DNA from 2 places in the Robertmurraya sp. FSL W8-0741 genome. Region 1 is predicted to be linked to the other one. Evidence: riboswitches for the same ligand, from Rfam matches in the RefSeq annotation. Region 1 holds a riboswitch; the other holds the start of a gene.
The links. A riboswitch is a leader RNA that binds a small molecule or an ion and turns the genes downstream of it on or off. The one in region 1 is predicted to bind FMN.
Positions count from the first base shown of each region.

Region 2: it holds a riboswitch for FMN, as region 1 does, so the genes downstream of both, NST02_RS10535 (ECF transporter S component) here and ribD (bifunctional diaminohydroxyphosphoribosylaminopyrimidine deaminase/5-amino-6-(5-phosphoribosylamino)uracil reductase RibD) in region 1, are expected to answer to the same signal.

Region 1 is NZ_JBBOQG010000001.1:3,911,192-3,927,372, forward strand. Features, by position in the region: gene NST02_RS19110 (type II restriction enzyme) at 1-1,244, opposite strand, end outside; gene NST02_RS19115 (DNA adenine methylase) at 1,222-2,088, opposite strand; gene NST02_RS19120 (GNAT family N-acetyltransferase) at 2,325-2,702, shown strand; FMN riboswitch at 2,786-2,931, shown strand; gene ribD (bifunctional diaminohydroxyphosphoribosylaminopyrimidine deaminase/5-amino-6-(5-phosphoribosylamino)uracil reductase RibD) at 3,063-4,181, shown strand; gene ribE (riboflavin synthase) at 4,163-4,801, shown strand; gene NST02_RS19135 (bifunctional 3,4-dihydroxy-2-butanone-4-phosphate synthase/GTP cyclohydrolase II) at 4,829-6,025, shown strand; gene ribH (6,7-dimethyl-8-ribityllumazine synthase) at 6,067-6,534, shown strand; gene NST02_RS19145 (YhgE/Pip domain-containing protein) at 6,856-8,679, opposite strand; gene NST02_RS19150 (efflux RND transporter permease subunit) at 8,682-10,739, opposite strand; gene NST02_RS19155 (TetR/AcrR family transcriptional regulator) at 10,892-11,458, shown strand; gene argH (argininosuccinate lyase) at 11,847-13,370, opposite strand; gene NST02_RS19165 (creatininase family protein) at 13,397-14,125, opposite strand; gene NST02_RS19170 (ABC transporter permease) at 14,141-15,868, opposite strand; gene NST02_RS19175 (ABC transporter ATP-binding protein) at 15,880-16,181, opposite strand, start outside.
Region 2 is NZ_JBBOQG010000001.1:2,176,498-2,192,678, forward strand. Features, by position in the region: gene sigX (RNA polymerase sigma factor SigX) at 349-900, shown strand; gene NST02_RS10515 (GerMN domain-containing protein) at 875-2,104, shown strand; gene NST02_RS10520 (M23 family metallopeptidase) at 2,646-3,668, shown strand; gene serA (phosphoglycerate dehydrogenase) at 3,713-5,287, opposite strand; gene NST02_RS10530 (manganese-dependent inorganic pyrophosphatase) at 5,457-6,389, opposite strand; FMN riboswitch at 6,574-6,756, shown strand; gene NST02_RS10535 (ECF transporter S component) at 7,109-7,687, shown strand; gene NST02_RS10540 (ferredoxin) at 8,261-8,509, opposite strand; gene NST02_RS10545 (helix-turn-helix domain-containing protein) at 8,802-9,863, shown strand; gene NST02_RS10550 (RecQ family ATP-dependent DNA helicase) at 9,853-11,331, shown strand; gene NST02_RS10555 (CPBP family intramembrane glutamic endopeptidase) at 11,342-11,950, shown strand; gene NST02_RS10560 (LysM peptidoglycan-binding domain-containing protein) at 11,943-12,596, shown strand; gene NST02_RS10565 (YpbF family protein) at 12,767-13,225, shown strand; gene NST02_RS10570 (manganese catalase family protein) at 13,277-13,846, opposite strand; gene NST02_RS10575 (spore coat protein CotJB) at 13,882-14,145, opposite strand; gene NST02_RS10580 (spore coat associated protein CotJA) at 14,142-14,372, opposite strand; gene NST02_RS10585 (CBS domain-containing protein) at 14,518-15,150, shown strand; gene NST02_RS10590 (metallophosphoesterase) at 15,291-16,061, shown strand; gene NST02_RS10595 (genetic competence negative regulator) at 16,152-16,181, shown strand, end outside.

The DNA.
Region 1 (16,181 bases):
ATAACGGTCGATGCTCTTCTGAAATATGTACTTTCTTTATGAACATTGTATAACTGAGACTTTTTCATTATCTCTACGACTCGGGCCTTTTCAGGTAGGGTTCCCTTTTCAAAATACTCGGCTAATACTTGCCTAAAAGGCTCATGGATAAGAATAGATCGGGTCAATCTCAAGAATTTTTCTTTTGTCTTCAGCCCCATTATCTCTCTACCGGCTCGGGTTAAACGAAACATTACCTGCTTATTCCCATCCCTGTACGTTTCGATTAAACCAAGATACATACCAGCTCTTGTATAATAGCTCGTTTGCCTTTCATCAAAAGCATAATTTAAAGTGATTTGCTCCTTGCTTAGATCATTCTCCACCAATAACCCTAGCAAGTCCACGACTCTCATAAATGAGTCTGCCTGAGGAAATGGAATCTCAGGCTCTGGAACGTTTTGAGCAGAACGAAATACTCCCATGATATCGTCGTGTACGATCCCTTCATGAGCAATAATAAAATCCTTTTGCTCGATTAGCTTTAATGAGTTATAGCGATTCGGGTCAGTAAATTCATAAATAAAAAAACTAAAGATATCATTAGAGAAGGTAAAGAACACAGGAATTACTTTTTTATTCGTCTTCTCTTTCCATAAACGGTAGGGATAATAGAGCTGCCTTACCAAAAAATCATCAACCGTCTCATTTTTCGCTTCCACAATCATGAATTGATGTTCGCTTTCATAGCCGCCATCAATTTCAATTTGCGAGTTTTTTATCTCAATAAAACGCTCCATTCCCTGTTTCGTTTGAATATTAAAATTAAATTCTTTAGACGACATTCTTCCTGAAATCGTTTGGTAGGATGACTCCCCAAGAATCCTTTCCATCATTCCAGTCACATGAGCACAATGGAGAGCCGAGCTTTCTGAATAGAGATTTGCAGGATCAATTGTCGTAATCATACTTGGTAAATCAACTTGAATCGGCTTAAGTCTTGGATTATACTTCACCTTCTCATAAACATTGAATTCTCCAATAATATAGCTTGAGCGAGAGAGAGGCAAAATCGACAAACCATGTTCTTTAAATAACTTTGGCAAATGGCTAAAGTGGTCAAACTTAGCCATCAGTCTTGGCTCTCGAACCTCTTTGATTTCTTTCGCTTGAATTTCAAAAAAGCCATCTTGCTGAATTTTTTGGAGAATGTGGTGCCGATCAAATAAGATCTCCCAAGCTCTATCTGTTTTCGTTTGGCTCATAATTCATCACCAACACTTCATCAATTTTGCCCCGCTTCGATGCGACAGAGTTGATGCTTCTCGATGCTGATACAATTTCGATGTGGAACTCCTGATAGATCTCTTTAATAAAGTCAGTCGCAGAATTACTTAATAAAAACCTGCACCCTTTTTTATTTAACTGGACACAAAGATCTCGCAATCTTATTTGATCTTCTCTTCTAAAGCCATCTAAACTATAGCTAGTAAAAGAAGACGTATCAGATACTGGATCGTACGGAGGATCAAAATAAACAAAATCGCCCTCTTTTGCAGCCTCAACTACCTTCTCAAAATCAGTATTTAAAATCGTGATTTCACTCATACTTAAGTAATGATGAACAGCGCGAAGCACCGGTTCGTTGACGATTTTCGGGTTTTTATATTTTCCAAAAGGGACGTTAAACTGACCTTTACTATTTACTCGATATAATCCGTTAAAGCATGTTTTATTTAGATAGATCATTCTCGCTGCTTTTTCCACAGGAGAAAGCTTGTTATAGTCTTCCCTATTCCTATCCAGATTACGTATTTCATAAAAGTAGCCGCTGTTATTGCCATTGTCATGCTTGTTTAATTCTTTTATTAACTCATCTACATGATTCATCACAACTTCATAGACGTTCACAAGCTCGATATTAATATCATTAAGAACAGCCTTCCTCGGCTGTAAATCCAACAGAACTGCTCCCGCCCCAATAAACGGTTCATAGTAAGTATCGATATCAGTTGGGATATATTTTCTAATCTCAGGAAGTAATTGTCGCTTCCCGCCAGCCCACTTCAAAAAAGGCTGAGGTTGTATATTTTCCCCTGCTTTTTCCATGTTGATTACAACTCCTCAAAATACGAACACAAATTCTATTACCTATCATATCACGTTCGCTTGGACAAATAAATGAGGGATTCTCCATCATTTTTGCAAAATTATATTGTATAACCACGATCTATTTATGGTTTAATAAGTTTAGGCTCATGGAGGTGATGAAATTGAACCAGCCAAACACCACTACAGTAAAAGAATTGTGTACCGAGCAGGATTGGGTGGATGCCTTTCCTGTCATGAATCAGCTTAGAACTCATTTAGATTTAGAGACCTATCTTCAACTTATTGGTGAGGCAAAAGATAAGGAAAACTATCGCATGTTTGCGATTCTTGAAGATGAAACAATTGTAGCTGTCACGGGGTTCATGCCGATGATTACTCTCTATAACGGAAAATTCATCTGGGTATGTGATTTAGTCACCGATTCCAATCATCGCTCAAAAGGATACGGTGAAACTCTCCTCAATTATGTACATTATTGGGCAAAAGACAATGGTTATGATGTTGTTTCACTTTCTTCCGGCTTACAACGATTGGATGCTCATCGTTTTTATGAAGAGAAAATGGGCTATCGCAAGGTAAGCTATGTTTTTTCTAAGGACAACATTCAATAATAAAAAATAGTAAATTAATGACGCTCGATTGTTAATACTTGTTGTCTGGTTTTTATTCTGCTATGCTTTCTTTAATTGAATAGGATTTCCTTCGGGGTCGGGTGCAATTCCCAACCGGCGGTGATGAGGGGTACCTCTTAGTCCGTGACCCGTTTTCACATATATGGAAACGGTGGATTTGGTGAAATTCCAAAGCCGACAGTAATAGTCTGGATGGGAGAAGGAATATGTTAAATGCTCAAAAAAAGCTGGTTTTGACGTTTATTTGTGCTGCTATTTTTCTCCCTTACTATCATTTAGTAAGGGATATTTTCGTTTCAATGGAGAATTTTTTATAGAAAGGGGCAACTTTACTTTAAAATGAATGATTGTGAATATATGAACATAGCACTTTCTTTAGCTCGTGCTACTTTGGGTCAAACAAGTCCCAATCCTAGTGTCGGTGCCGTGTTGGTGAAGGATGGAAGATTAGTAGGCACCGGTGTACACCTAAAAGCTGGTACTCCTCATGCAGAGGTTCATGCAATACATTCTGCAGGCAACGATGCAAAAGGAGCAGTCATGTATGTTACTCTTGAGCCTTGTAGCCACTATGGGAAAACCGCACCGTGTGCTGATCTGATCATTCAAACAGGGATTAAAAAAGTATTTATTGCAACGCTAGACCCAAATCCTCTTGTTTCAGGCAAAGGAATTGAGAAGCTTATTCAGGCTGGAATTGAGGTAGAAGTCGGTTTATGCGAGGAAAAAGCGCTACAACTTAACGAGAAATTTTTTCACTTTATCCAAACGAACACTCCATTCGTAACGATTAAAGCAGGCATTTCATTTGATGGAAAAACAGCAACTAAAACAGGAGATAGCAAATGGATAACCTCTCCTGAATCACGTCAAGATGTCCATCAGCTTCGCCATGAGCATGATGGAATTTTAGTAGGAATCAACACGATCCTACAAGATAACCCTCTTTTAACCACCAGACGACCCCAAGGTGGAAAAAATCCCATTCGAATTGTTTTAGACTCTGAACTAAAAATACCCATGTCAGCACAGGTTATACAAGATCGTTCAGCAAGGACATTCATTTTTACAGGAAAGCAAATTAATATCGAGCGAAAAAAAGAGCTCGAAGATCAAGGAATCACTATTTTTACACAAAATAATGCTCAAGTTTCCATTAAAGAAGTTTTGACTACATTAGGTGAATTAAACATCATGTCCGTTTTAGTAGAAGGCGGCTCAGAAGTTCATGCCTCCTTTTTGTCAGAAAATGCTTTTCAGCAAGTTGTAGCTTATATCGCTCCGAAAATCATTGGCGGCAGAAATGCGATTCCTTTTATTAGTGGTGTTGGTGCCGAGCTAGTAGAGAATGGAATGCAGCTTCAGTTCATTGCCGTCGATCAGCTTGGATCAGATATCAAAATCACAGCAAAACCTCTTACAAAGGAGGAACCTGTCTTATGTTTACCGGAATCATAGAAGAATTGGGAAGGATTGAAAGCATTCAATCTAAAGGAAATACTCTCATTCTTGCCATTCAAGGAAAAAGGGTGCTTGAAGGCTTAAACATCGGGGATAGTATTTCCGTAAATGGCGTCTGTTTAACCGTCACAAATTTTAGCCAGACTTCCTTTTTTGTTGATGTCATGCCTGAAACATTTAAAAGCACCTCTTTATCTATGTTGCAAAGAGGCTCTTTAGTGAATCTAGAACGTGCACTTGCAGCAAACGGACGATTCGGAGGACATTTTGTGACTGGACATGTAGATACCGTTGGACAAATTTCGAAAAGAGAACAAAAGGAAAACGCCATTTACATTGAGCTTACTTTCCCAAATCAATTCAACCATCTCGCCTTATATAAAGGTTCAATTGCTCTTGACGGTACATCATTAACGATATTTGGGAATGAGCATAATCGATTAACAGTTTCTCTTATCCCTCATACAGTTAAGGAAAGTGTAGTTGGGCTTAAAAAAATCGGTGATCAGGTCAATATTGAATTCGATATGATTGGAAAATATTTATTTTCATTTTTTCAATCAAAAGAAATAAAGCGGGTTTCCATTGATTTACTAAAGGAAAATGGTTTTATGTAGCTTTGCCATGAAAGGAGGAATAAATTGATGTTCCATTCAATCGAGGATGCATTAGTAGATTTAAAGGAAGGAAAAATGATTATTGTTTGTGATGATGAAGATCGCGAAAATGAAGGAGATTTACTTGGTTTAGCAGAATTTGCAACACCGGAAATGATTAATTTCATGGCAAAGGAAGGACGCGGACTCATATGTGTTCCCCTTGCAGAATCCACTGCGAAGAAGCTTAAACTTCAGCCAATGGTTGAAAATAACACTGATAATCATGAGACCGCCTTTACCGTCAGTGTTGATCATATAAATACAACAACAGGAATCAGTGCCTATGAACGAGCATTGACAGTGAAAAAACTAATTGATGACAACTCCCTTCCACATGATTTCAGAAGGCCAGGTCATATTTTTCCCCTTATCGCCAAGGAGGGAGGAGTTTTGTGTCGAGCTGGACATACAGAAGCAGCTATTGATTTAGCTAGATTAGCAAATTCTAAACAAGCAGGCATCATTTGTGAAGTGATGAATAATGACGGAACAATGGCACGAGTTGACGATCTAATGCTATTGGCGGATAAATTCGACTTGAAAATAATTACAATAAAAGAATTGATAAAGTATCGACTTGAACACGATTCAGTAATCGAACGTCATGTTGAAATACATCTCCCTACCAAATTTGGAGAATTTGAAGCAATTGGCTTTACAAGTAAAACAGATAACAAGGAACATGTCGCCCTGATAAAAGGGAATATTCGGGAAGATGAATCAATTCTTGTAAGAGTGCATTCAGAATGTTTAACAGGTGACGTATTTGGGTCAAATCGCTGTGATTGTGGTCCGCAACTACATGCTGCTCTGGAACAAATTGAGAAGGAAGGCCGCGGAATTCTACTTTATATGAGACAGGAAGGCAGAGGCATTGGACTCATAAATAAATTAAGAGCTTACAAACTTCAAGAACAAGGTTATGACACCGTCGAAGCTAATCAGAAACTGGGTTTCCAAGCTGATTTAAGAAATTATGGAACCAGTGCGCAAATCTTGCGAAATCTCGGTGTTCGAAAGCTGCGTTTATTAACAAATAACCCACGAAAGATCGCAGGTCTTGCAGGTTTAGGTTTAGAAGTAGTGGAACAAATTCCCCTGCAAATGCCAACAAAAAAAGAAAATGTAAGCTACTTAAAAACGAAGCAAGAAAAACTTGGACATTTACTATCCATTGATTAACTTGAACACATATTTTAAATTTTTATAGGAGTGAATCGATCATGGCAAAAATACTTGAAGGAAATTTAGTCGGTACTGGATTGAAAATTGGAATCGTTGTATCTCGTTTCAATGAATTTATTACGAGTAAACTATTGGCTGGAGCCGAGGATGGATTAATAAGGCATGGTGTTAAGGATGAAGATATTACCGTAATGTGGGTACCTGGAGCCTTTGAAATCCCTCTCGCTGCTAAAAAATTAGCTGACCAAAGAATCTTTGATGCGATTATCACCCTTGGAACAGTCATTAGAGGAGCAACACCTCACTTCGAATATGTCAGCAGTGAAGTCGCAAAAGGTGTTGCCGCTACTGGAATGCAAAGTGGTACACCGATTATCTTTGGTGTCCTTACTACAGATTCAATTGAACAAGCGATCGAAAGAGCCGGAACAAAAGCGGGTAACAAAGGCTATGAAGCAGCTGTTGGAGCCATTGAAATGGGAAATCTTTATCAGCATTTCAATTAAACGATTTTCAGCTTTCGAGAAAGATGCCATCGAATAAGTATAGCTATGGTATTTAACAAGAAATTTATGGGGATTTTAAAGTCGATTGTGGAGCTCCACGTAAAAACACGGACTTGACGTTCAAATGAGCTGTTTATTATCAGTTTTATTCGAGTACCTTTTATTGTTGCAGTGCTTTGTGAATAATTGCGGCTCTCCCTTATATCGCCTTAGCTCAAAAAGAAAGTGGAGAGAAAGAAATCTTTTATCTCCACTTTCTTTTACTATATTGAATGAAGGCTTCTCAATTCGTGCCTTCGAATTTAAACTCATATCATTTGATTACTTAAAAAGTTTTAACAAACGAGCCCAGAATCCTTGTGGTTCTTCCTCCAATTCTTCAACCTTTTCAGGTTCCTCATATTTAATGCTTTCTGTTTTTAAAACAAATTGGACAGAATTGATGTTTTCATTTTCCCCTGACATGAAAGATACGGCTTCAAAGTCAGACTTATCGTATTCAGCCATCATTTGCTCAACTTCTTCCTTCATTTGCTCTGGAATATTACTTGTCGCATCTTTTAGATCCCCAGTACCGTCGTGGAGCCCACTGACACCACTTTCTAATTCGCCGGTCCCAGTTGACAAATCAGCAATACCACTATTGAGCATGCCGTATGAGCTTGATAATTGACTTACCCCACCTGCATAACCGACTAATCCAGAGTGGAATTTTTTATAATTCGCTGAAAGATCGCTAATTCCTTTTTGTAATAGAACAAATGAATCTGCCATATCGTTATTTTCTAGGGAAGAAGAAATTCCTTTTGCCATTGTTTCAAGATGCGTCGTTATCTCTAGAAGACCTCCACTAACCTGTTCTAATGTAGAATTCACCCCATCAAAAGCAGCTTTGACAGCTGTATAAGTGCCTTTTGCTTTAAGTGCGGCAGAATAGGTATCCAGCAATCGGTCTAATACATCGGGATCAGCACCGCTACCATATAGCTCTTGGATTTGTGCTTCGGAAATTTCTTGTGCTGGAATAGCATTCATCGCACCATCTAAAGTTTGGTATGAAATAGCGTAATTTTTCTTTAGCGTAGCTAAACCTGTTGACGTTTTTTTTAATCTTCCCGCTATTTGGTGCAGTCCATCTTGAAGCTTTTTCAATTCCCCAAGGTCCATCTCTTCTGAATTACTGCTTAACGATCGATTCAACATTACAAGAGCTTCATTAATTTGCTTTGACGCATCAATTAATGAAGAGGATGAAGCGGCGACTGCCTTCATTCCATCTTGATATTGTTCAGAACCCGTACGGAGCTCTTTCACTCCTGAATTTATTTGTGAGACACCTGTATCAAGTTCTCCAACTCCATTATGGAGCTCTTCAATTGCATCTGTTAGGGATTCCATGTCACCGACCATTTCATCGATATCTGGGGAATCAATGGCCATTGATGATGGAACTGCTGATATATCGATGCCTTCTAGTTCAAAGCCTTGAACATCAGCTTCAACGAGGAAGTCCCCTTCTTTTTCAGGCATCACTGTAAAGGTGATTTGCTTGTTTTTTCCCGCATTTGCAATCATCCCATCTTGTGCCACAATATTTCGATAAATCTCTAAATCTAAAGAAAGTGAAACCTGCAATAAATAGTTTTGGAAAAATATAGGGTCTACTTCCTCATTGGCATTTGTCTGAACCCTGATTTGAACATGCCCGTCTTTTCCGGCAAGCTCATCAGGGGAAATCATTTTTCCATCTAACAGATAAGACACGGAAACATTCCATGGTAAGGATTGTTCATCAATATTTCCTTGATAATAAAATTTTCCCTTAGGGGCAACAAATTCAACTGCACCATTTTGCTGTTCGAGCTCGGCTAAATCCGTTAAATTTTTCAAATGAGAATAACGCCCAAAATCAACTACTTTCCCCGCCTGTTCTACATCCAAAATATTGACGACATAAATCTCTTGTCTTTCACCCGTAGCACTTAGCTTTGCATAAACAACTTCATCCTTTGAAGAGACAGTGCCCTCCCTTGAAGAAACATCGTCTTCCGACTTATTTGAATTTGCAGCAGCCGTTACAAGAAATGAAGGAAGCAATAAAAGAAGCGCTACAAAGACAAATAAAATTTTCTTTATTTTCCTCATCATCATTGCTCCTTATGAAAATTTGCTTTCCAAGTGGTTTTTATAATCAATTTGTCAAAAAGCACCAGCATCGCAGGTAAGAAAAATACAACTAAAATAAACGCAAGCAATGCTCCTCGACCTAACAATAGCCCAATGGAAGCAACAATTGGATTAGTCGACGTAATCCATAAAATGAAGCCTACACTTGATAAAATCGAAGCGGAAACTCCAATCGAGAATATTTTATCATCAATTGTTTTTCTGACCGCTTGAAAGACGTTCATTTCCTTTCGATAATCTCTATACGCATCTGTTAACAAAATGGCATAATCAATCGTTGCTGCTAACTGAATAATACTAATAAGTAAATATCCCACATACTGAAGTGGTGAATCTGTAAAATATGGAACCGATAAATTAATCCATACAGATGTCTGAATCGTGAGAAGCAATATTACTGGAATCGAAATTGAACGGAATGTGACAAATAAAACCAAAGCAACAGTTCCAATCGTTAATAGATTAACTAACTTATTGTCCTTTTCGACTGTCGTTTTGATGTCATACAAGGTCACGCTTTCCCCAACAAGATAGACATCTTCTTCATAATGCTCATCGGCTGCCTGTTGTACTTTTTCAATTAGCTGAAACGCTTCTTTTCCTTCATTTTTTGTTTCGGTTTGCAAGATGATTCGACTATAATTCTCGGAATAAAATTGTTCCGTAATAGCTGGATCTAAGTACTCAGGAGGAATCGCCGCACTGACTGTGTTGACATAAGCAAGAACACTTGTTACATGCTTGAGTTCCTCTAAATCATGTACAAGCTCTTCTTCTTTGACAACGTCCCCTTTTGGAACGAGTAAAACAATCGGCGTACTCTCGCCAAACTCTTCTTTAATTTTCACAATATCGGCACCCGTCCTGGTTGTCTCCGGTTGCTCTCCAATGCCGTATGTAAAATCTGTTTTACTTTGTGCTAAGAAGGCTGGGACAATCAATAAAAGAACAAAAATAAAACTTACTAGCCTAACTTTAACAACCCCATTTCCCATTTTTTTAAAGCTAGGGAGTAAAGGTTTGTGCTGTGTTTTATCAATCCATTTATAAAAAAGAAGCGTAAGCGCTGGTAAAAATACCATAACACTTATGAAGCTTAAAAGAATTCCTTTGACTAAATTAATTCCTAAGTCTGAGCCGATTTCGAATTCCATAAAGGACAGTGCTATAAACCCAAAAAAGGTAGTGGCCGCACTGGCAGCAATGGCAGAAAAGGATTTTTTCATCGCAAGCTCCATCGCTTCGTTCGGATCGGCAACTTTTTTCCGATAATCTGAAAAACTATGAAGTAGGAAAATCGCATAATCCAGTGAAACAGCTAATTGTAAAATGGGGGCCACTGACTGGGTAACGAAAGAAACTTCCCCAAGAAAAAAGTTGGTTCCCATATTAATTAAGACTGATATACCGATTGCCGTTAAGAAAAACAGTGGCTCTATCCATGAAGTGGTCGATACAACCAAAATGATAATGATAATTGGAACTAATAACATGGCTGCAAACATCGATTCTTTTCCTGCCATCGTTTGTTGGGTTGCAGTATTCACCGATTCACCGGCAAGGGCATTTTCTTCCCCGATAAGGTCGTAAATGGCTTGCGTCACCTGGACTTCATCACCTGGACGGATACTGAATAAATATATCGCTGTATCATTTTTATAATATGTTTCCACTGTTTTAGGCTCAGCCATTTCGAGCGGTGATTTAATATCAACCGCATCATCCAACCAAGTCACATCAAAGACACCATCAATTGCAGACAGCTGTTTTTTAAAAGTAAGCGCTTCTTGGAGCGTTACGTCTTTCACCATGACCCGATTGGATGGAACACCACCCTCGAATTCCTGCTCCATAATGTCCAACGCGATTGTTGAGCCAGCATCCTTTGGCAAATAATCCTTCATATCGTAATTAACCGATACTGTAAAAAGTGCAAAGGTAGATATTATGGTCAGGATCATAAAAGTAATCGCAACGGATTTTTTATGTTTAATAACTCGTGCTGCAATGTTTATCATCCCTCACCTCTCTTGCCATTTTTTTATATTCACCATATCATTATAGAAACAGGGTGTTGCCTATTCAATAATCAGTTTAACAACATCTGTAATTTTTCCAACACATTTAATAATTGTGTTGGGAAAATCAAAAATTCAAGGAGAGTTCACTCATGAATTCCAAATTAGATCGACGCAAAAAGTATACACGCATGGCCTTAAAGCAAAGTTTGATCAAGTTATTAAAAGAAAAATCAATTTCTTCCATTACCGTAAAAGAAATTTGTGAGCTTGCTGATATTAATCGCTCAACTTTTTATGCCCATTACCTCGATCATTTCGATCTCCTCGATAAAATTGAGGAAGAAATTATTCAAGATATGGCTGGTTACCTTAACCAATGCACCTATGATAAAGACGAGGGCGATCTTCAATTGATAGAGAGATTGCTAGAATACTTCACCTCTAAGCAAGAAGTTTGCCAAGTACTTCTAGACGAAAATACGGACACCAACTTCCAGAAAAAAGTGATCACTTTTGCTCACCAAGCCTTCATGCAAAATTGGAAAGCAGTACATACGCTTGACCCCAAGCTTTCTGTTTATATAAGTACCTTTATCATAAGCGGGAGCATCGATGTCATCAGAAAATGGCTCAATAACGGAATGGATAAACCACCGAAAGAAATGGCAGAAGTGATAACTAAGCTGATAAAGAGTGGATTTTCAGGCTGTTTATGAAAATATACGTTAATGCCTTCTAATTTATTAATTTTCCGCACCTCTGAGGTTGGTGTAATTGACAAAATAAAATGCCCATCGTCTTTTAATAGCTCCCAATTTGGCTATTCTTCTTGAAAACTTCCAGTTCCATAGGCAATATCTAAAATATCGTGACCTTGTTCAACGCCCAACAATTTTTCCGTGGAAGGTCTAATCACATCGATTACTTTCTTCGCCATATAATCATCCCAATACTCGGCATTATCTTCCCATCTGTTTTTCGAGTCTTCATTAAGCTCTTTCCAGATAGTACGATTAGCTAATAAACAGGAGAATCCAAGGAAATTGTCAAATATAAAAAGAGAGTAACCGTCGGTTACCCTCTTTAGCTATAAGCTGCATCTACTTAATTTTGCGAATCCGTCCACTTTGAGGTAATGGTTTTGACGTTTAAAGCCGCTTTCGACAAATTATCTTTTCTTTCATTCAACCAAAAAATTAAATCACTTTGTTCCTTTTGTCTCACTTCAATCGTTTTTTCCATCCTCGTTGGACTTGGTCCACCTTCTAAACTGCGTATTTGTACAAAATACTCAGGGCTTAAACATTGTTTTAATTCTTCCTCCGATAAGCTGGATTGTTTGCCTACTATTTTCATAAATTGCTTGTTTAACAGTTCCAACGTTAAAGAATGTAATGTAATTTGACCACTTCTCATCAATTCTTTAACAGTGGAACTAACAACATGATGCGCCTGCCTGAAAGACAAACCGTCTTTTCTAACAATCGTGTCAGCTAACTCTGTTACATTTGCAAAGCTCTCTTGCGCCCTCTTTAAAAGAACTTCCTTGTTTACTTCCATTGTCAATAATACAGAGGTCAACAATTCATAAATGCCGCCCAATTTCTCAACAGCTTTCCAAATATAGGGCTGCATATCGTCTTCCGTATCTACAATATCGCCAAATGGAGTATTATGAACCATTAACAAGACTGTTTGGCAATCTCCCGCCACGCTTGATAACAATGCTCTCATATGTTCCATCGAAACAGGGTTTCTTTTTTGTGGCATAATAGAGCTAATTTGCACATATGGAGCAGAAAGGAGAAAAGCACCGTACTCTTGCGTTCCCCATAGTAGAAAATCCTGCATCGACCTTCCTAAATTCAATGCTGATAATTGAACCGATGTTGCAGTTTCAGCAATATAATCGGCTCCAGCTACTGCATCCCATGCATTATCAATCACCTCTTCGAACCCTAACAGCTCCTTCATCCGTTCCCGATTAATGGCAAAGCCTGATGTTGTAAGTGCGGCCGCCCCCATACTGCTGCGATTAACTGTCCTAAAAGCTGCCTGCATTCGCTGAATATCTCGTGTCAGTACATCTGTCATGGCATTTAAATAGTGACTTAACGTGGTTGGCTGCGCTTGCTGTGTATGGGTATAGCCAATCATTACCGTTTCCTTATGCTCCTCCGTTAATTCAATAAGTGCTTCACGCAGTTTTATCGCCTTTTCAATTAAAACTAGTAATTTTGTTCGTAACGTCATTCTATAAATCGCAATTCCCATGTCATTTCGACTTCTAGCAATATGGAGATTTCCCGCAATATCTCCTGCTTCTTCAATTAAAGAATGCTCTACTTCAAAAAATAAATCTTCAAATTCTCCCGTGTAACTGCTCAACTTTATCGTTTCAACATCTAGCTTCTGTACAGCTTTCGCAATCTTCTTCGCTTCGGCATCTTCAATAATTCCTTGCTCAACTAACATAATTAAATGTGCATAGTGAATTTCTAACATAGAGTCAATAAATTGTGTCTTCGCCTCATCATAAGCTGGTTCAAGTACCATTGACATATACGTTTTTGAAGGAAAGACTGCTCCTTCCTTATTGATGACCTGTTCCCTTAGCACTGATTTCATTATAGTCAATCCCTTCTTGTCTACTATTAGTAAAGCCAATTTTTAATTAACTCGTTTAAATTAGTGCTAGCTTTATGGACAATTTTTCTTCCCTTGTCTTCACTTATTTGTTGAATTAAACCAGTATAACCATCCCATGAAACAGGGGTTCCCTCAACTAAAATATAGGGATGATCCGAAAGCGGAGTTTGTTCCTTAAACTCCTCGTCCCCTTGCTCCACTTCCACTAAATCTGGACGAAAGGCTTTAACTGCTGACATTTCAAAAGGACCGCCATGTCCCCGTCCTTTAGTTCCCTCAAATCCTATTTCTTTCGCATCATCAACGGCCACCATCTGCCACCAATTCACCAATAATATACTTGCATCAGTATGTTGCCCAGTCACATACTCTGCTACCGTTCGCGATAAGCCCATATTGCCATCATGGGCATTTAACAAAATAACTTTCTTAATTCCCTGCTCAAGGATTCCAACAACAATATCTATTAAATACTCCTGCATGACACTGGGACGAATCGTCAACGTCCCTTTGTACTTATTCGTTTTTCCAGGACACGCCGTGTAAGGTACTGTTGGATAAATGGCTCCACCTAAGCTAGGATCAATCAAATCTGCAAACCCTTCTGCTAATACAATATCAGTCCCTAATGGAGAATGAGGGCCATGGTATTCAAAGCTACCCAATGGGACAACAGCAAAAGGTGCCTGCTCAAGCAGATAAAGATCTCTTCCGTGAATATCACTTGCTTTCATAAACTTCTCTCCTTTTTATATGGCAGCTCCTGCTTTTCCGTCGGTCAACTTTTGTGAGATAAAGAGAACGAGAACGATTAACACAATTTGTAGTACCCCGTATGCACATGCAGTTCCAAATTGAAATGCGTACATTTTCTGGAATATGGCAACTGATAATGGCATGGTAGAGGTACTGTAAATTAAGATAGAAGCAACAAATTCACCAATTCCCTGAACAAGAGCGAGCAATGTTCCTGCTAGAATTCCAGAAAAAGCCATTGGCATGACAACCCGCCTAAAGGTGTACCACCAATTTGCTCCTAAGCTGCGAGCTGCTTCTTCGACTGATTCGTCCATTTGCATTAATGCAGCAGACGTGGAGCGGAATATTAACGGCAGGTGCCGGACAAAGTATGCTAATGGCAAAATCCAAAATGTCCCAATTAAAACTTGGTTAAAGCTAAAAACATTAGGTTCACTGAAAGCAGCGATTAAATTAACAGCAACAACAGTACCCGGAAGGGCCCATGGAACCATAATTAAAATATCAAGAAACACTTTCCCTTTAAATCTCATTCGTACAAGTGCATATGCTGCGGCAACACCGAAAAGAATATTGCCTGCCGTTGCGACAAAGCTCATCTGCAGACTATTCCATATCGGACGCCAGGTGCGCTCATCTGTAAATAGATCAATATAATGCTGCAATGTATAGCTTGTCGGGATAATTTGAACAGTCCATTCTCCATCAACTGAAAAAGAGATCAACACAAGCACTAGAATTGGAAGCATTAAGATAATGACACCGATAAAAGAAAAAGCCATCGATAAGTATTTTGCCAACTGTGAACGCAATTCGGTTCGATGAACGCCGATGCCCTTACTCTGATTCTGAAAATTACGTCTGCCCTGATACCATCTCATCAGAATCAAAAAGGAAATCGAAACAATCGAAAGAATGGTAGATTGAGTAGCTGCCATATCAAGATTCCCATTCGTCCTCGACAAGTAAATTTGCATCGTCATTGTTCTATCAACACCAAACATTAATGGTGCAGTGTACGAAGCCATGGATATCATAAAGACAAGTAAGGAAGAAGCCACAAGTGATGGCGTCAACATTGGTAAAATTACTTTAAGCCAAATGCGAATTCTCCCTGAGCCTAAGCTTGTTGCTGCTTCTTCTAAGGAGGGATCCAATCCTTTAATCGCTGCTGCTGCAGTTAAATAAAAATACGTATACATGGTGAACGTATGAACAACGATCACTCCTACAACACCTTTTAAAGCAAATGGCACACTATCAAGATTAAACAATGCTTGAAAAAACCTTGGAATAATACCACTTTCTCCATATAAAAAGGTGAAAGATAAAACACCCACCAGTGGCGGCAATGCCATCGGCACTAAAATTAAAACTGATAAAATCTTTCTGCCGGGGAACTCATAACGTTCCATTAAAAAGGCCATCGTTACCCCAACAATGGCACAGGTAATAACACTAATGACCGAAATATATATACTTGTCCAAAGCGCTTCAAGATTGGCAGTACTAGTTAAGCCAAAAAAGCGTTGGTAATTTTCGAAAGTCGCACCTTCCTCAGTCATAACACTTTGGAGAAAAGTCTGATAAAAAGGATAAATTACATATGCTAAAAGCACCAAAAAAATAGGTGAAATTAAAACATAAACAAAATATTTGGATCGGGTTAACCGACTCCACCAATTTTCTTTCATAACTACATCCTGATTTCCACTCATTTTTTCACCTCCTATTCACCAATCAAGTAAATTCCGTTTACCGGAACATGGAGAGTAATCGAATCACCTCTATTAAGAATTCGGTTACCTTTATTAATAATCATTACTTTCATGATATTGGAGCCGACTTTAACAACATAATTAATACTTACTCCAGTAAATTCAACCAATTGAATCGTGCCGTGTAATTCATTCACTCCTGGACCTTCAAACACTGCCTCCGGACGAATTGAACATTTTATCTTCTCTCCAATCGTAAGCTTTTTTCCATTTGCTGACTGATCGATAGAACCTTGAACAAAAATATGATCTT
Region 2 (16,181 bases), 1.7 Mb from region 1:
AAAAGCGGAAGCGGCTTGCTCATCTCCGTACAAACTGGAAGGACGGCGACTGAGATAAAGGAGATACGAAGAGCGAAGGCAAGTAATTGAACAGAAATATATGGAATCATAGCTCATCACCATCTTTTAAAAAAAGGGAGGAGTTTTACAAAACTTCTTCCTTTTTTTATTGAAAAATACTATATTAGTGATATTAGTGTATTTCTTTAAAGAAGAGAAATTTTGGAAGTGTCCTTGGGTGTTCGACATAAATAATTTGGACAATCATAGATACAAAAATTTCGACAATATGAGTGTAACTTTTGTGGATAATATAACGACTAATTGGTTGAACGGGGAGGGAAACCAATGGACTCCGTTTTTGATGAGCTGTATTCAAAATATCATCATGACGTTTTTCAATTTATTTTTTATATGGTGAAAAATAGGGAACAAGCTGAAGATCTTGTTCAAGAAGTATATATAAGAGTACTAAAATCGTACGACCGCTTTGAGGGGAAGAGTAGTGAAAAAACATGGCTGTTTTCAATTGCCAGAAATGTAGCAATTGATTATTTCCGAAAGCAAAAAGGCTGGCGACAGAAAATTGCTGAAAAGTTTGATTGGACTACAGGCCAGATTAAAGATGATAGTCCGATCCCTGAAGAAATTGCTCTGCAAAATGAGGAAATTTCATTGATATATCAATGTTTAGACCATTGTACAGTTGATCAAAGGATGGTTATCATATTGCGTTATATTCAAGAATTGACCATTATTGAAACAGCAGAAGCTTTAGGTTGGACAGAAAGCAAGGTTAAAACAACTCAACATCGTGCCTTAAAAGTATTGAAAAAAGAAATGGAAGAAAGAATGGCAAAGGAGGGGACAACAAGTGAGAAAATCAGAGTGGAGCGATGAACAGCTTGAGAAATTACTACGGGAAATGCCAAAGATTGAAGACAATCGCGATCCTCGTGATATATATCAAAACATTTCGCTTAGATTGAGTAAGAAAAAGCAACGCTCCTGGATCATCCCTTCTGTTGCTACTGCTGCAGTGGTTTTAATAATAGCAGTACTTTCTCCCAACCTTTTAGGTGAAAATTCTTCCTCTGAGCAATCAGCGGAGAGTGGAAATGCGACTGAGCAAGCTGAACGATCAGAGATGAATATAATCAAAGATGAGGGTGCAGGTATTGCCTATGAAAATGCTGTTGAGGAAAATCAGGATACCCCTACTAGTGATGACGCTGCTGAAGAAAGAGTGACTTCTTCAACTATTGACCTTAATCAAGAGTACACAGCCGTATATGCTGAAGATGTAGATGGTGCGGAAGAAAATGCGCTTACTTTTGCGATACCAGATGAGCAGAATCAAATTATCGTACCTATAACTGTGCTCATACAAAAGGAGAAGGGGAAGTCTCTTTTTGAGCAGTACACAGAGACAATGGCAAAGTTGCATGAAAAGGAATGGGGACTTGCGGAGACGTTCCCATTAAAAAATGTAGAACTATCGGTCATCAATGATAATATTTTAAAGGTAAATGTTCCAAGTGGTCAAACTTATCAAGGTTCTGCAAACGAAATCGCTTTTACATCTGTTATTAAGAAAACTGCGAAATCTTTAGGGTTAAAGGGAATTGAATTATATACAGATAATCAACCAGGAATTGAATTGGGCAATGAAGGAGAACTCTCTGGATTAAATCTTTCAGATGATGGAAATTATGCTTACTATTTTTACTATTCAAATGTGAATCCAGAAGTCCCTTATTTAGTTCCGTATGGGGAATCATTTACTAATATTGAATCGGCCTTAAATGCGATGAAGGAAAATGTTGATACTCATCAGTTAAGTGCGTCGATCCCTCAAGATATTGATATAGAAGAAATACACGGGGAGAAGGGGATGTTAACCCTACAGCTAAATGAAGAATCTGATATGACTAGCACAAGAACAATCCTTCAGACAATTGAAGCAATTTTACTAACAGCGAAAGAGTTTAATTATAACAAAGTAAAAATTGAGTATAGTAAGCTTGATAAAATCGGAAAATTTGTCTTTAATGAGGAAATGAATGTGCCGATTGCTCCTAATAAAAGGGAATTGTTAAATTGAGATTTCTAGAAGGCTGGTCTTTTTGCCTCCGTTCCGTTAAGACTTCTCATTATTTTGGCTGAAAATGTCTGTCTTGCGCCGAAAATGACAAATTGATAAGTGGGGTCGGGTACTATTTGAAAGTGCCCTGCTAAATTTAACAAGTGGGCTAATGGCCCACTTGTTTTTCTTTGGATAAACATTGTTCAAGTAGACTGGAACTGAGATATTAAACGGACCTTTTACATTAGATGCGTTAATCTGTCACTATGATTTGGTGTATGCAAGCTTGTATACTTTGTGCCTGCTAAAAAGATTAACTTAGTTTTGAAGAAACAGTCTTTGGACAACCTTTTGTTGTAATTAAGCCGTAAATCAATAATTTTTTGTATAAAAAAACGAAAACTATCCAAATAATAACAAATGTCTTTCTAAAAAGAAATTTTACAAAGCGAGGAGAGGATTTGACAGGTTTTTCATTTTACTCCGCTTAATTAGTAGTTCTAACAACGTACAAGCTGTCATATCGTGTAGGGAAAAGCTCAAATTAAGGAGGATTCTAATGAGAGACTTTGCAAAGCGTTTGTTAATTGCTGGGATTATGGCGTTTTTTATAAGCCTGTTATTTATAGGAGGAAAAAATATTCAAGCAGAGACAATTGATATAGAGGAAGCAGCGTCACATTGGATGTGGCCGGCAGATGGGATTGTAACCGATACATATGGAACACGGAGTGGACATCATAAAGGGATTGATATAGCTGGAGGATTAGGAACACCGATTTATGTAGTAGATGAAGGAACTGTTAGCAGATCCTATTATTCAAGTTCATATGGTCATGTCGTATTTGTAAAACACCCAAATAATTTTGAAACCGTTTATGCCCATCTTAGTAAACGAAAAGTAAACGAAGGTCAGAGTGTTAAACAAGGAGATATAATTGGAGAAATGGGCAGTACGGGTCGTTCTTCTGGAGTACATTTACATTTCGAAATACATAAAAAGGAATGGACTGTTAATAAAGAGAACTCGCTCAACCCTGTAGTCATTCTTGGGGACGTGGGTATAGGAGAAACAGTTCAAGCAATGGTACAGCAAAAAGATCATGTTCAGGTTGCAGGAGTGATGGAGGACACGAGCGATGTAGAGGAAGCAGGTGTAGCTTTTAAAGAAAATATAGCAAAATATCTACCTACTGACGATTATCAATTATTAGTTAGTGAGGAAAAAGATTTAAAGGATGAGGTAGAAAGTGCGAGTAACAAAGAAAGTGAAGAGGAGGCAACCAAGGATATTATTCACATCGTTCAAAGTGGAGATACTTTATGGGAATTAGCCGAAAAATACGATTCGTCCGTTGTTACGATTATGGAATCGAACCAATTAGCAAATGACGTAATCCTTCCAGAACAAAAATTAATTATTGAAGATCTCTCTGAAGAACAATATATTGTTAAACCCGGGGATTCATTAACTAGTATCGCAGAAGAAGCTAATTTATCAGTTGAAGAGCTGATGGAAATCAATCATTTAAGCAGCGAAATAATACAGCCACAGCAAATTTTAACGATTAAGCAGCAATAAACAATCGGAGGAGTTTTTCCTCCGATCGATAAACATTAATAAGATTAGAGAGTAATTTGATTCATTAAGACGATATCGTCTAGTTCAGATAGTAATTGGAGAGCAGTCGAGTCCAGTGGTTTGTCAAAGGACAGCACCATAATAGCTTCTCCGCCTATTTCTTTTCGACCCACTTGCATAGTTGCAATATTGATAGCGTGATCACCTAATATTTTACCGACGCGGCCAATGACACCAGGTCGATCCATATGTTGAATGTATAATAAATTTCCTTCGGGATGGAAATCAATATTAAAATCATTCATATGAACGATTCGCGGCCCATAATGATCAATATAAGTCCCTCTTAATGAAAATTGTCTATTCTCTACTTTGGCTGTAACAGTAATACAATTTGCATAACCAAACGAATTGGTTGAAATTTTCTCTCCAACTGTAATGCCTCGCTCCTTTGCGGTGAGCAGGGCATTTACTTCATTGACATGTACGTCTATACGGTTTTTGAAGAAACCAGATATTAGAGCTTTTGTTAAATAGGAGGTTTCGAGTTCAGTAACGCTACCTGAGTAATTGATAGATAACTCATCGATACCTTCTTTTACACATTGTGATAAGATCGAGCCAAGCTGCTTTGATAAATGGTGAAACGGTCGAATTTTTTCATAAATATCCTTGGACATCGCTGGAAGATTAATGGAGTTTGTAACTGGACGATCTTCAAAATAGGTTCTTACTTCTTTAGCGACTTGTGTGGCTACGTTTAATTGGGCTTCTTTCGTAGAAGCGCCTAAATGTGGTGTCACAATGACATTATCAAATTTCAAGAGTGGATGTTCTCCTGGTGGCTCCTCTTCAAAAACATCTAAGGCTGCACCAGCAACATGGCCGTTTCCGATATAGACAGCTAATGCTTGCTCATCGATAATGCCACCGCGGGCGCAATTAAGAAAATAGACACCTTTTTTTGTTTTTTTCATTGCGGTTTCATTAATCAGGCCTTTCGTTTCTTTAGTAAGAGGGGTGTGGACAGTGATGATATCTGCCTGTTCAAGGACTTCATCAAGACTACAGCTCTGTACATTGAGACTAGTTGCTCTTTCTTTTGTTAGAAACGGATCAAAAACAAGGACTGTCATTCCAAATACTTTCGCGCGTTTTGCTATTTCTGCTCCAATTCTGCCTAATCCAACAATTCCCAATGCCTTCCCATGAAGTTCGTTTCCAACGAATGCATTTCTTTTCCATTCCAAATTTTTAACAGATGCGTGCGCCTGAGGAATATTGCGCAATAGAGAAGCCATCATTGCAAACGTATGCTCTGCGGTTGAAATAGTATTTCCATCTGGTGCGTTGACAACAATAATCCCTCGCTTTGTAGCAGCGTTAACATCTATATTATCAACTCCGACTCCCGCTCGTGCAATAATTTTTAATTGAGGCATTTTTTCAAGGAGCTCTTCGGTTACCTTCGTCGCACTTCTTACAAGAATGGCATCAATTTCCTTCAAATTAACTTCTGTGTCTGTTACTTTTTTTTCAATTACTTGAGCATCAGCATAATCTAATAATGGCTGCAAGCCTTCTGCATTAATCGCATCGGCTACTAAAACTCGATACATTTGAACATCTCCTACTAATTATCAATTTTCTGATTATTTTACAAAACGAATATTAATATGTCAATGTAGAATTAATGTTCGTTATCTGAAGAAAACGCTTTCTTGAAAGTGGTGTCATAAATTAGTAAAAATCGTAGGCATTAGCACCTACGACTCTTTTTTATGTTATTTATCTTTTGTTAAACACATCCGTTAAAACAGGGACAATTTGTTTTTTACGGGATACAACCCCTTTTAATAAGGCGGTATGATTCTCCAATTTCACACCGTAAGCCTCTTCGACAGCATCAGCTGAGCGACCAAGAGCAATAGCGGTAGAATCACTATTTAATATGTCTGTGATGACAAAGACAAATAAGTCTAACTCCTTATCAGTGATGACAGCTTCCAGAGCCGATTCAATTTCGGTTTGTCTAGAGAGAACATCTTCGATATCCACAGTATTAACCTGAGCAACTTCAACTTTGCTATTCCCCATTTGGAACTCTTTTGCATCAAGGGAGATCAGCTGTTCAACTGACTTTTTGCTTAAATCAGCACCAGCTTTAAGCATGTCTAAACCATATTTTTGCGGATCTACACCTGCTATTTGAGCCAGTTCCTGCGCAGCTTGAATGTCCTCATTCGTGCATGTAGGCGACTTAAATAACAAAGAATCGGAAATGATTGCCGAAAGCATTAGCCCGGCTATATTTTTTTCAATTTCTACATTATTTTCTTTAAACAGTTTCTTAAGAATCGTCGCCGTACAGCCGACCGGTTCAGCTCGATAGTAGAGCGGTTCACTAGTTTCGAAATTAGCTATTCTGTGGTGATCAATAACTTCTAAAACACGAACATCATTAATGTCATCTGCACTTTGTTGGCGCTCGTTATGGTCAACTAAAATCACATTGCTAGCTTCTGCTGATACGGCTTGAACAAATCGTGGCACTTTTTGCTCAAATGTTTTTAGAGCGAACTCAGTTTCTCCGTTAATCTCACCTAAGCGGATAGGCTCGGTATTCAAACCAAGTTGATTTTTTAAATAAGAATATGCAATGCTTGAGCAAATGGTATCCGTATCTGGATTTTTGTGACCGAAAATAAGTATTTTATCCATTTTTATCTCCTTCTATATAAATGTTTATGGTTTTTTCTGAGGCGATAAAATGCCTATCTTTTTATGAAATTACTATTATAATTTACCATAAAATCGATGAAAATAACAAAAAATATCGAGCATAAGGTTAACTTCTTCACAAAGTCGCTTCAGTACGCTATAATAATGGTGTAATTAAATATTGGTCTATCTTCGGGGCAGGGTGTAATTCCCGACCGGCGGTAATGAGTGTTAGTCTCTGAGCCCGCGAGCCAATCATAAGCATAAGTGAATTTAAGAAGTTTCTTCTTGAGCTTAACGAAATGCTTTGGCAGGATTTGGTGCAATTCCAAAGCCGACAGTATAGTCTGGATGGGAGAAGATGGAGGTTCTGCAAGCGTTCAAATTTGCTAGTTTGAATGTTTATTAAGCGTGCCGTTTTATTCTCCCTCAAGTAAAAACTTGGGGGAGTTTGTTTTTGGAGGGAATATTCAGGATTTAAAACATCTGGCCATTTCGAAATAATGTGATAAAATCGAGCATTAATCCATTGTTCGATGAAAAAACTGCATTTTATCATCCAGTAGAATGAATTGGTTGTGCGTTTTTTCACTTTATTTATTGAGAAATGGATTCAACTAGGTTGTGAGCATCTTGCTGTTCCTTATCAATGGGCATAGCTTAGTAAGGCTGAACCTTTCTTCTTTAGGAGAGATGGATCCTTAAAAGGAGAGAGGAAAATGAAGAAGTACGACATCAAAGTTTTAGTTTCAATCGGAATGTTAAGCAGTATTGGATTTGTTCTGATGCTTCTAAACTTCCCATTACCACCTTTTCCAAAATTTCTAATGGTCGATTTTAGTGATATTCCTGCTTTAATCGCTGCATTAATTTTTGGACCAGTTGCTGGGGTACTGGTTGAATTATTTAAAAATGTGTTGGATTATATTTTGACAAGCAGTGACACAGGTATTCCTGTAGGTCATTTTTCGAATTTCGTGGCAGGAGTTCTGTTCGTCATTCCAACATACTATATTTATGAAAAATTAAAAACGAAAAAAGGTATGACCTACGCATTAATTGTTGGAACGATATTGATGGCTGTTGTCATGAGCGTCTTAAATTATTTTATTATCCTTCCAGCTTATACAATGTTTATGGGGTTCCCGGCCATGTCCGGTGAGGAAACAAGGCAAATGATTGTCGCCGGTATACTTCCGTTCAATATTGTTAAAGGGATTTTAATATCAATCGTCTTTATGCTTCTCTTCACTAGAATGAACACTTGGATTGGAAAACAGAGAGCATATCGAATATAAATAGGAATAACAAATGTCTCTAAAAGAAAAAGTCCTCTCTTTTTGTGAGAGGAGTTTCAGGCCGTAGGCAAACTCGAGATTTCGAGTTTGCCTACGGCCTATTTTATTTTAAATATAGATAGAATATCCATGTGGTTAGATTTCCACTCGGGGTGGCCGCTTTTTCGCGGGCGGCACTTGACTTCTGGGGGATTTAGCTGGGACTGATGAGACCTCACGGGAGCTTCAGCGACGAGGAGGCTCACCGCCCGCCCCCGAAAAGCGGAAATCAGCCTTTTTCCCACCATTCCGAAACAAAAAAATGACAAAAGGTAGCGAGAAGGGCTTCTCACTACCTTTTGTTGACAATCCGTTCTTTTGATTCGGAAATTATCGAGTGCTTAGTTGAAGAGCACCCTTTCGAAACGTGTATCTATAACTGGCGCAAGTAGCCAAAGCCTAACAAACTTTAGACATTCACTGCCTACGATTAGTCAATCAAGAACAGCTGTCGCTATTCAGGCTTCCTATATCGGAAAGACAGTCCCTTCTAGCTAGTAACGACGACGAGTAAGCTCCTGCGCTGCTTTACTTCTATTCAAACTTTAATGGATCTCCATCAAATGGTTCGTCTGCAACTTTAATGGAATCAGTTGGACAGCCTTCAAAAGCATCCATCATATCGTCTATTAAAACATCTGGAATTTCAACAATTCCTTCGTTATCATCAAGCGTTACAAATGCGATACCCTCATCATCATAATCGTAAATATCTGGCGCAGCAGCTCCGCAAGCCCCACATGCAATGCATGTTTCTTTGTCAACAATTGTATATTTTGCCATGTAAAAACCTCCCAATGAATTAAACATTTATTTTCATACATTTCATTAAAGTTTCTGAAACGTATTCCCTCATTCTTTATTGTAAAACTGTATGAGTAACATTTCAATATAAAATTAATGAGAATGCTTATCATAACAACGTTTTGGAACGGAATAGGAGCCTTTCTTACGTTTTCATGTTAAAATAAATGGGGAAACACGTCGAATTATGATATTAAAGAATACCGTTAAAAACGTGTTGTTGCTCTCCCATGAGGAACTATTTTTCAAAATATAGTAATAGGGTGATAGGATGCCAACTCCATTTATATATTTTGTCGTTCTTTTCTGTTTACATAAAATAAATGACGAGAGAACAATATACTCTTTATATCATCTCCTATGTGGAAAAAAATCTTCCCAGACCATACAAGATGTTCATCTTTTCCAAATTGCACAATTTTATAAAACATGTGATTTCCTAACAAGAAAGCAATTTGAAGAGATCGTTGAGGAGCTTGAAAGGAAAAATTTAGTTACTGCAACAAATGATCAGTATTATAAGCTCACAAGCAATGGTTTAGCGTATATGAAAAGAGAGTCTGAAAATTATCCGTTTTTATCCTATTTGAATGGTTGGGACTTCCAATATGCTAACATCTTTTGGCAGAGGATATCATTATTGGTTCAAGTAACTTCACATTTAGCTAATCAAGATCGAAATTATATTCCCATTCAGAGAAAGAAACCTTTGCTCAATTGGTTGAAAAATTATCTTATCAATAATCGATTCAATCGCAAAGAACTTAGTGATAGCCTATATAAAGAACTTATTCATGTTTTGGAAGATAGCCGCGAGATCGATCCAAGTGTTTTTGTCATTCGCTTAACTGGATTTGAGATAATTGGTTTGACGGAAAAACAGGCAAGTGAGTATTTAAAAATAGAGCGAACATTGTATCATTTTCAATTTCAGGCATTGCTACATTATATTTTGTCTAGAGTTCAAAAAGAACCGAAGAAATTTAAGCTTTTAGCGTCGCTTATAACAGATATTGAAACAGCTCTACCTTTAACAGATACAAGTAAGAAAACGTTGGCTCTCTTAAATAAAGGATTTTCACTCGAACAGATCGCTCAAATCAGAAAGTTGAAAGTTAGTACAATACAGGATCATATTGTTGAACTTGCTCTTCAAATGCATACATTTCAAATTGAACCTTTTGTAGGGAAGGAAATAATAGAACAGATTATGGCTGCACATAAACAGGCAACTTCTAAACAATTAAGACGGATTCGTGAATTGGTTCCAGAAGCAACCTATTTTCAAATCCGATTAGTTTTGACCAGGTTTGGTGAAAATAATGAAATTTGAGCTAGAAAAAAAGTTGCAGGAGTATTTCCGCTTTTCTACGTTTCGGCCCGGACAGAAAGAGGTTGTGTTATCTGTTCTAAACAAGAAAAATACCATTGCCGTTTTACCTACTGGCACAGGGAAGTCATTGTGCTACCAGTTTCCAGGATATGTACTTTCAGGTATCGTTGTGATCATTTCACCGCTTTTGTCGCTCATGCAAGATCAGGTCGAGCAAATGCAAATGCAAGGTGAAAAAAGAGTAATAGCGCTCAATTCATTTTTAACAGGCGCAGAGAGAATCAAGGCTTTACGCCAGTTAGAAAAATATAAATTTATTTACATTTCCCCTGAAATGTTGAACCTCGATGAAATAAAGCAGAGGTTACAATTGTTGCCGATTTCTTTGTTTGTGATCGACGAAGCCCACTGTATTTCACAATGGGGATATGATTTTCGTCCAGATTATATGAAGCTGGGAACAATTAGAGAGCAGCTTGGTAATCCACTTACGTTAGCATTGACAGCGACAGCTACGAAAGAAGTGGTTGCAGATATTGCACAAGTATTAAAATTATCTTCTTGGGATGAACATATTTTTTCGATGGATCGTCCCAATATTGCGATTAGGGTAGAAAAAGTGGCTGCTCCTGAGGAAAAAGAACATCATCTGATAAAGTTGCTTTCGTTTCTTCAAGGGCCAGGTATTATTTATTTTTCAAGTCGCAAAAGGGCAGAAGCTCTAGTTGAACGATTAAAGGATGAGGGCTTTCACAAAGTTATGGCTTACCATGGAGGCATGGATCAAGAAAGCCGAATTCTTATTCAACAGCAATTTATCCATGGACAACTTGATTTAATCTGCGCAACTAGTGCGTTCGGTATGGGTGTAAATAAAGAAGACGTCCGCTTTGTCATTCACTATCATATGCCACTGCAAATCGAATCTTATATACAAGAAATTGGTCGTGCTGGTCGTGATGGAAAAAAAAGCTTAGCGATATTACTATATTCACCAGGTGATGAGGCATTGTCATATCATCTGGTGGAAAATGAACTTCCAAACGAGACTCAGATTGAATATGTACGCCAATGGTTAAAATCGGGGAAACGTAGCGAAAAAGAAATGCGAACCTTTGTCGGGTTAAATGATGTTCAATGGCGCTTAATAACCGATTTCTTTGAGAATCTTGAAAACACCGTTTCTTTGGACTCTTCAATGGAGCAGTTCAAGCACTTTGTTGAAGAGAGAACGAGGCTAAAAAGAAAAAAAATTGAGGAAATCAAGAATTGGGTACACTCGTGCCATTGCCGAAGAGAAATTATCTTGAATTATTTTAGTGAAACAAAGAACATATCGATTAAGGATTGCTGTGATGTGTGTGGCATCGATTTAGATCTGTTTCAAAAAAGGGAAGAAGATGTGGCGAATTTGTCTTTTTCATTTGATTGGAGAGCCTATTTATCCAGCATTTTATTAAAAGGGTGAGCGTGTAAACATGAAAAATAAATATACGGAAATAGTTCAGGAGTTAAGCGATCGGGAAATCACGTTTCACCTAATAGCAACCCAAGTACTGCTACTGGTAATTGCGCTAGTAATAGGGTTCTTTTGGTTTGATGATTTTTCATCATTTTGGGAGTTGTTTATTTGGGACGATAAGAAAATTTGGTATGTTGGCGTCGGGGCTGGTTTAGCTATTGTCGCATTGGACCTCTTGCTGATGAAAATGCTGCCACCTTCCTATTATGACGATGGCGGCTTGAATAAGCGGATGTTTGAAAATAGAACTGTATGGCAAATTGCAGGAATTGCTGCAATGGTTGCGGTTAGTGAAGAAATATTATTCAGAGGTGTGCTCCAAACTCATATTGGACTAGTTGTCACAAGCGTTTTATTTGCACTCATCCATTATCGATACTTGTTTAACAAGTTTCTTTTCGTAAATATTTTACTTCTCAGTTTTTTAATAGGTTACATTTATATGGTGACAGAGAACTTGCTTGTCACAATTGTTTTGCATTTTGTTGTTGATTTTCTATTAGGTTTAGCCGTTCGCTACGATAAACAACCACCTCATGAACAGGAGGGAAAAATACATGAATAAAGAAGAACCGTACCGTGATCAGGCGGAACGTTTAAGAAAGAGAATTAGCAAAAAAGAGGAATCTGAAACTATCAAAGATTCATCGCCAGAACTGCCGCCACGAAGCAGGGTCCATTATCATAAGGCAAAAAGAACAAAGGTGAAGTTAAAATACCCTATGATTCGATTATTGGCTGTTTTTTTCATCCTTCTACCAATTGTTAGCTTTAGCATTTATACGATTAATGAAAGCAAATCGAATCGTTCTGCATCTGTTGATCGTCCTTTATCAGGAAATATTGAGGCGGTAGATGTTAAAAATGATGAGCAAAGTGAACGGGGAATGGAAGAAGAGCGAACGGGTGTTGAACCGGATGAAGACTTGACTCGAATAGAAGAGAATGAAGTGGGGGTGGAGCAAGAATCGAAAAAGGTTGAACCGGCGAAAGTGGATAATACGCTTCCTGATAAGGAATCTCCTAATGATAAAGCACCTGTGAAAGAAGAGATTATTTACCATACAGTACAAACAGGAGAAACGCTCTTCCGAATTTCAATGAAATATTATCAATCACAATCAGGAATTGAAATCATTAGAGAAGCAAACGGGATCAAAGGAAATGAGATACAGCTTGGACAAACTTTGAAAATACCAATAGAGCAGTAGGAATAAAAGACGATGTTATTGTTTGAAATAACATCGTCTTTTTCGTTTAGTACTGACGAAATACCAATAGATCAAATAATCGCCATGTTTTAAATCATAACCAGAAGGACAAGATCATATATTTTTATAAAAAGCAAGACCAGGAATTGCTTAGAATGGGGAGGACGTTAATGGAAACATCGATTAAAATGCTTGACGAGAGAACCGATAAAGCAACGAAGCAAATGCTCCAAAAGGTAGTGGAGCGAAAAAGAAAATTTGATGCTTTTACATTCAGGCATTTCCTTGTTATCTGGTTAACGATCTTTTCCGCTTTTATCTACCTCTTCGTCTTATATAAAACGTTAGTAATCCCATATTCGTACTCCTTTGCAGCAATGTTTTCCGCTTTTCTGGACCAGACTTATAATTTGTACGCCCTTGTTTTCATTTTCGGGCTGTACGGTTTGATGAATTTGTTAAAAGAGAAGAAGGATAAGGCAGAACAGGAGTACCATGCACTGCGTTGTGAAATTATAGATAAGAGCAAGGATCTATGGAAACAAGAGGATGCGTGGAAAAATCGTCATCTTGTCTTTGAGATGATGAAAAAGAATTACGACATCAACCTTTATCATGAGAATAAATAAGCTTTCATGCAAAGGAAAGAGGCAGGGATTCGCAGCCGCTGCCTCGAAAGACTAAAAAAATTTCTTTTTATCACGCTCTTCTTTGAGAATTTCGACAGCTTCTCTGAAACGTTGAGAATGGACGATTTCTCGTTCTCTTAAAAATCTCAATCCATCATTTAGATCAGGATCATCGCTCACATTAATGATCCATTGATAAGTGGCTCTCGCCTTCTCTTCTGCAGCAATGTCCTCATATAGATCGGCAATTGGATCTCCTTTTGCTTGAATATAGGTTGCTGTCCAAGGTGCTCCGGCGGCATTATGGTAGAAGAGGGCATTGTCATGATTGACATAGTGGTCTCCAAGTCCAGCAGCTTTCATTTGTTCAGGAGTAGCATCCTTCGTAAGCTTATAAATCATGGTAGCAATCATTTCCAAATGGGCAAACTCTTCTGTGCCGATGTCCGTAAGTAAGCCGATTACTTTGTCTGGAATTGAGTAGCGCTGATTTAAATACCTGAGTGCGGCAGATAATTCTCCATCGGCACCACCGTATTGTTCAATAAGAAATTTGGCAAGCATCGGATTACACGTGCTAACTTTAACAGGGTATTGGAGCTTTTTTTCATAGATCCACATATTCTATCCCTCCTATTTTTCAAGTATAGAAGCTTTTAAAGTTGCCATGGCCAAGGAGAGTCATCCCAATCCCACGGTTGCCCAGAAAAGCTATGCCCGAACTGCATTAAAGGACCATACACGGCTTCGACTGCTTTTCTTAACCTTTTTCTCTCTCTTACATAATGATTAAATTGGTTAATCGCTTCAAAATCATTGTTATGGGTATTCAAATACAAGCTCAGTTCCACAAGCACAAAATCAACGGCTTGAAGTTGTTCCATAAGCTCATAAAATTCCGGTGGCAATTGTTTTTTCATGAGGTTTTCCCTCCCTTAGCCAACTCTCTGGGGTTGTAATAAGGATCATATAGTGGTTTCCAAAGTGTTCCAGCTCTCAACGCTTCCATTGGGGTGAATTGGGGAAAATTATTTGGTTGAAATCCTATATATAAATGCGGTGGAGTTGAGTAGCTTTTTATTTTGATAGGCTTACAAGGGTCAAAGGGACTTACGTAAGGGGAATAGGTTTTATTGGGTGTAAACATAGTTGCCCTCCTTTTATAGATATATCATTCAATTTTATGAAAAAAAACGACAGACATGACAGTTATTTTCCTGAAAAGGAAAGGAGTTCTTTCTGATTTTGTAGAATATATTAATTAAGGTAGATATTAACGCGGAGGTGAAAAAATGTTTGTAAAGAATATCATGATTCCAAAGCATCAAACATTTACTGTCCAGGCTGATGAACCATTAAGAGTCGCTTTGGACAAATTAGAGGAGCATAAAATAGATGGTCTGCCGGTATTACAAGGTCATCAATATGCCGGTATTGTGACAAGGCATAATCTCTATGAGAGTTTTTTTACCTCTGACCTATCAAGGGATGAATTTTTAGAAAAAAAGAGCTGTGGTGATATCGCAACATATAAGGATAAATATTTAAAAGGGCAGGAAATTTTTGAGAAAACTCTGCTTGAGTTAAAAGATTTTCCATTGCTTGCTGTTGTTAACGACAAAAATGAATACTTAGGAATTGTGACAAGGTTTGATGTATTAGAGCAATTTCAATCCGCTTTTGGTGTTAGAAAATCAGGGGTGAGAATTGCGTTTACCTCGATTGAAACGGAAGGGCGTCTTGCTCGTCTTGCTGATATTGCTCATCAATTTCATGAGCATATCATTTCTCTTGTTACATTTGATGAAACGGATAAGCTTGTGCGCAGAATTGTGATGAAAATTGAGAAAAAGGATAATGTTGATAAATTCGTAAAAAAACTCGAGAATTCCGGATTCCGAATTCTTGATATCTATGAAGATTAAAAAGTTGTTCGAAAAATATTGATAAGCAAGAAAAAACGATCCCTCTCATAGATTGTTATGAAGGGATTTTTTTCTGTTTTTAATAACTTTATGGTATGATTCCATTAGAATTTTAGAGAAAAGGGTAACCGGGAGGAACTATGGTTTTTATTTTTGTTTTCATCATCATGTCTTTTGCTATCGGGCTTATTGCTTATATGTATAAATTAGCCCATTCTGATCAAGTCCTTTATCAAGAAATTTCATTTGCAAACTTTCCCGACAGCTTTGGTGAAGTGAAGCTGTTTTTTATTTCTGATATTCATCGGCGATTGCTATCAGAGGATATTGTTTCGGAAGTGAAAGGAAAAGTAGATCTAGTGATTATAGGAGGAGACCTTTTAGAAAAAAGGGTGCCAATTGAACGTGTAGAACAAAATATTAAATCGCTTACGGAAATAGGACCAACCTATTTTGTGTGGGGGAATAATGATTATGAAATTAATCCTCGGCTACTGGACGCTGTCCTTTTAAAGTATGGAGTAAAAATCCTCGATAACACGGCAGTCTCATTCGAATCTGAAGAAGGAGATCGTTTTGTTTTATTAGGTATTGATGATATTTCGAGGAAAAGAGCACGTTTAGACTTGGCTTTACAAGATGCTGGTCCAGGTGGGTTTAAAGTATTGGTTAGTCATGACCCGAAAATTCAAAAACAAATCAAGCGTGAAGATCAAATCTCGCTCGTGTTAAGTGGTCATACACACGGAGGACAGATTAGAATTTTTGGCTTTGGTCCTTATGAAATCGGGAAATTAAAGAGAACCGGGGAGACAGCAATACTCGTGAGCAATGGGTACGGCACAACTTCATTGCCGCTGCGCTTAGGTGCTAGCCCGGAGACTCATGTCATTACTTTAAAAAGGAAATGAAGAATAGCAAAAACCCTAATTAGACGACTCACCATCCCTATTTATTTACATAAACTACATTAAGAGTTGTCACAGTAGGGGGCAAAAAATATGCGCATAGAGCGATTGAATTATAATAAA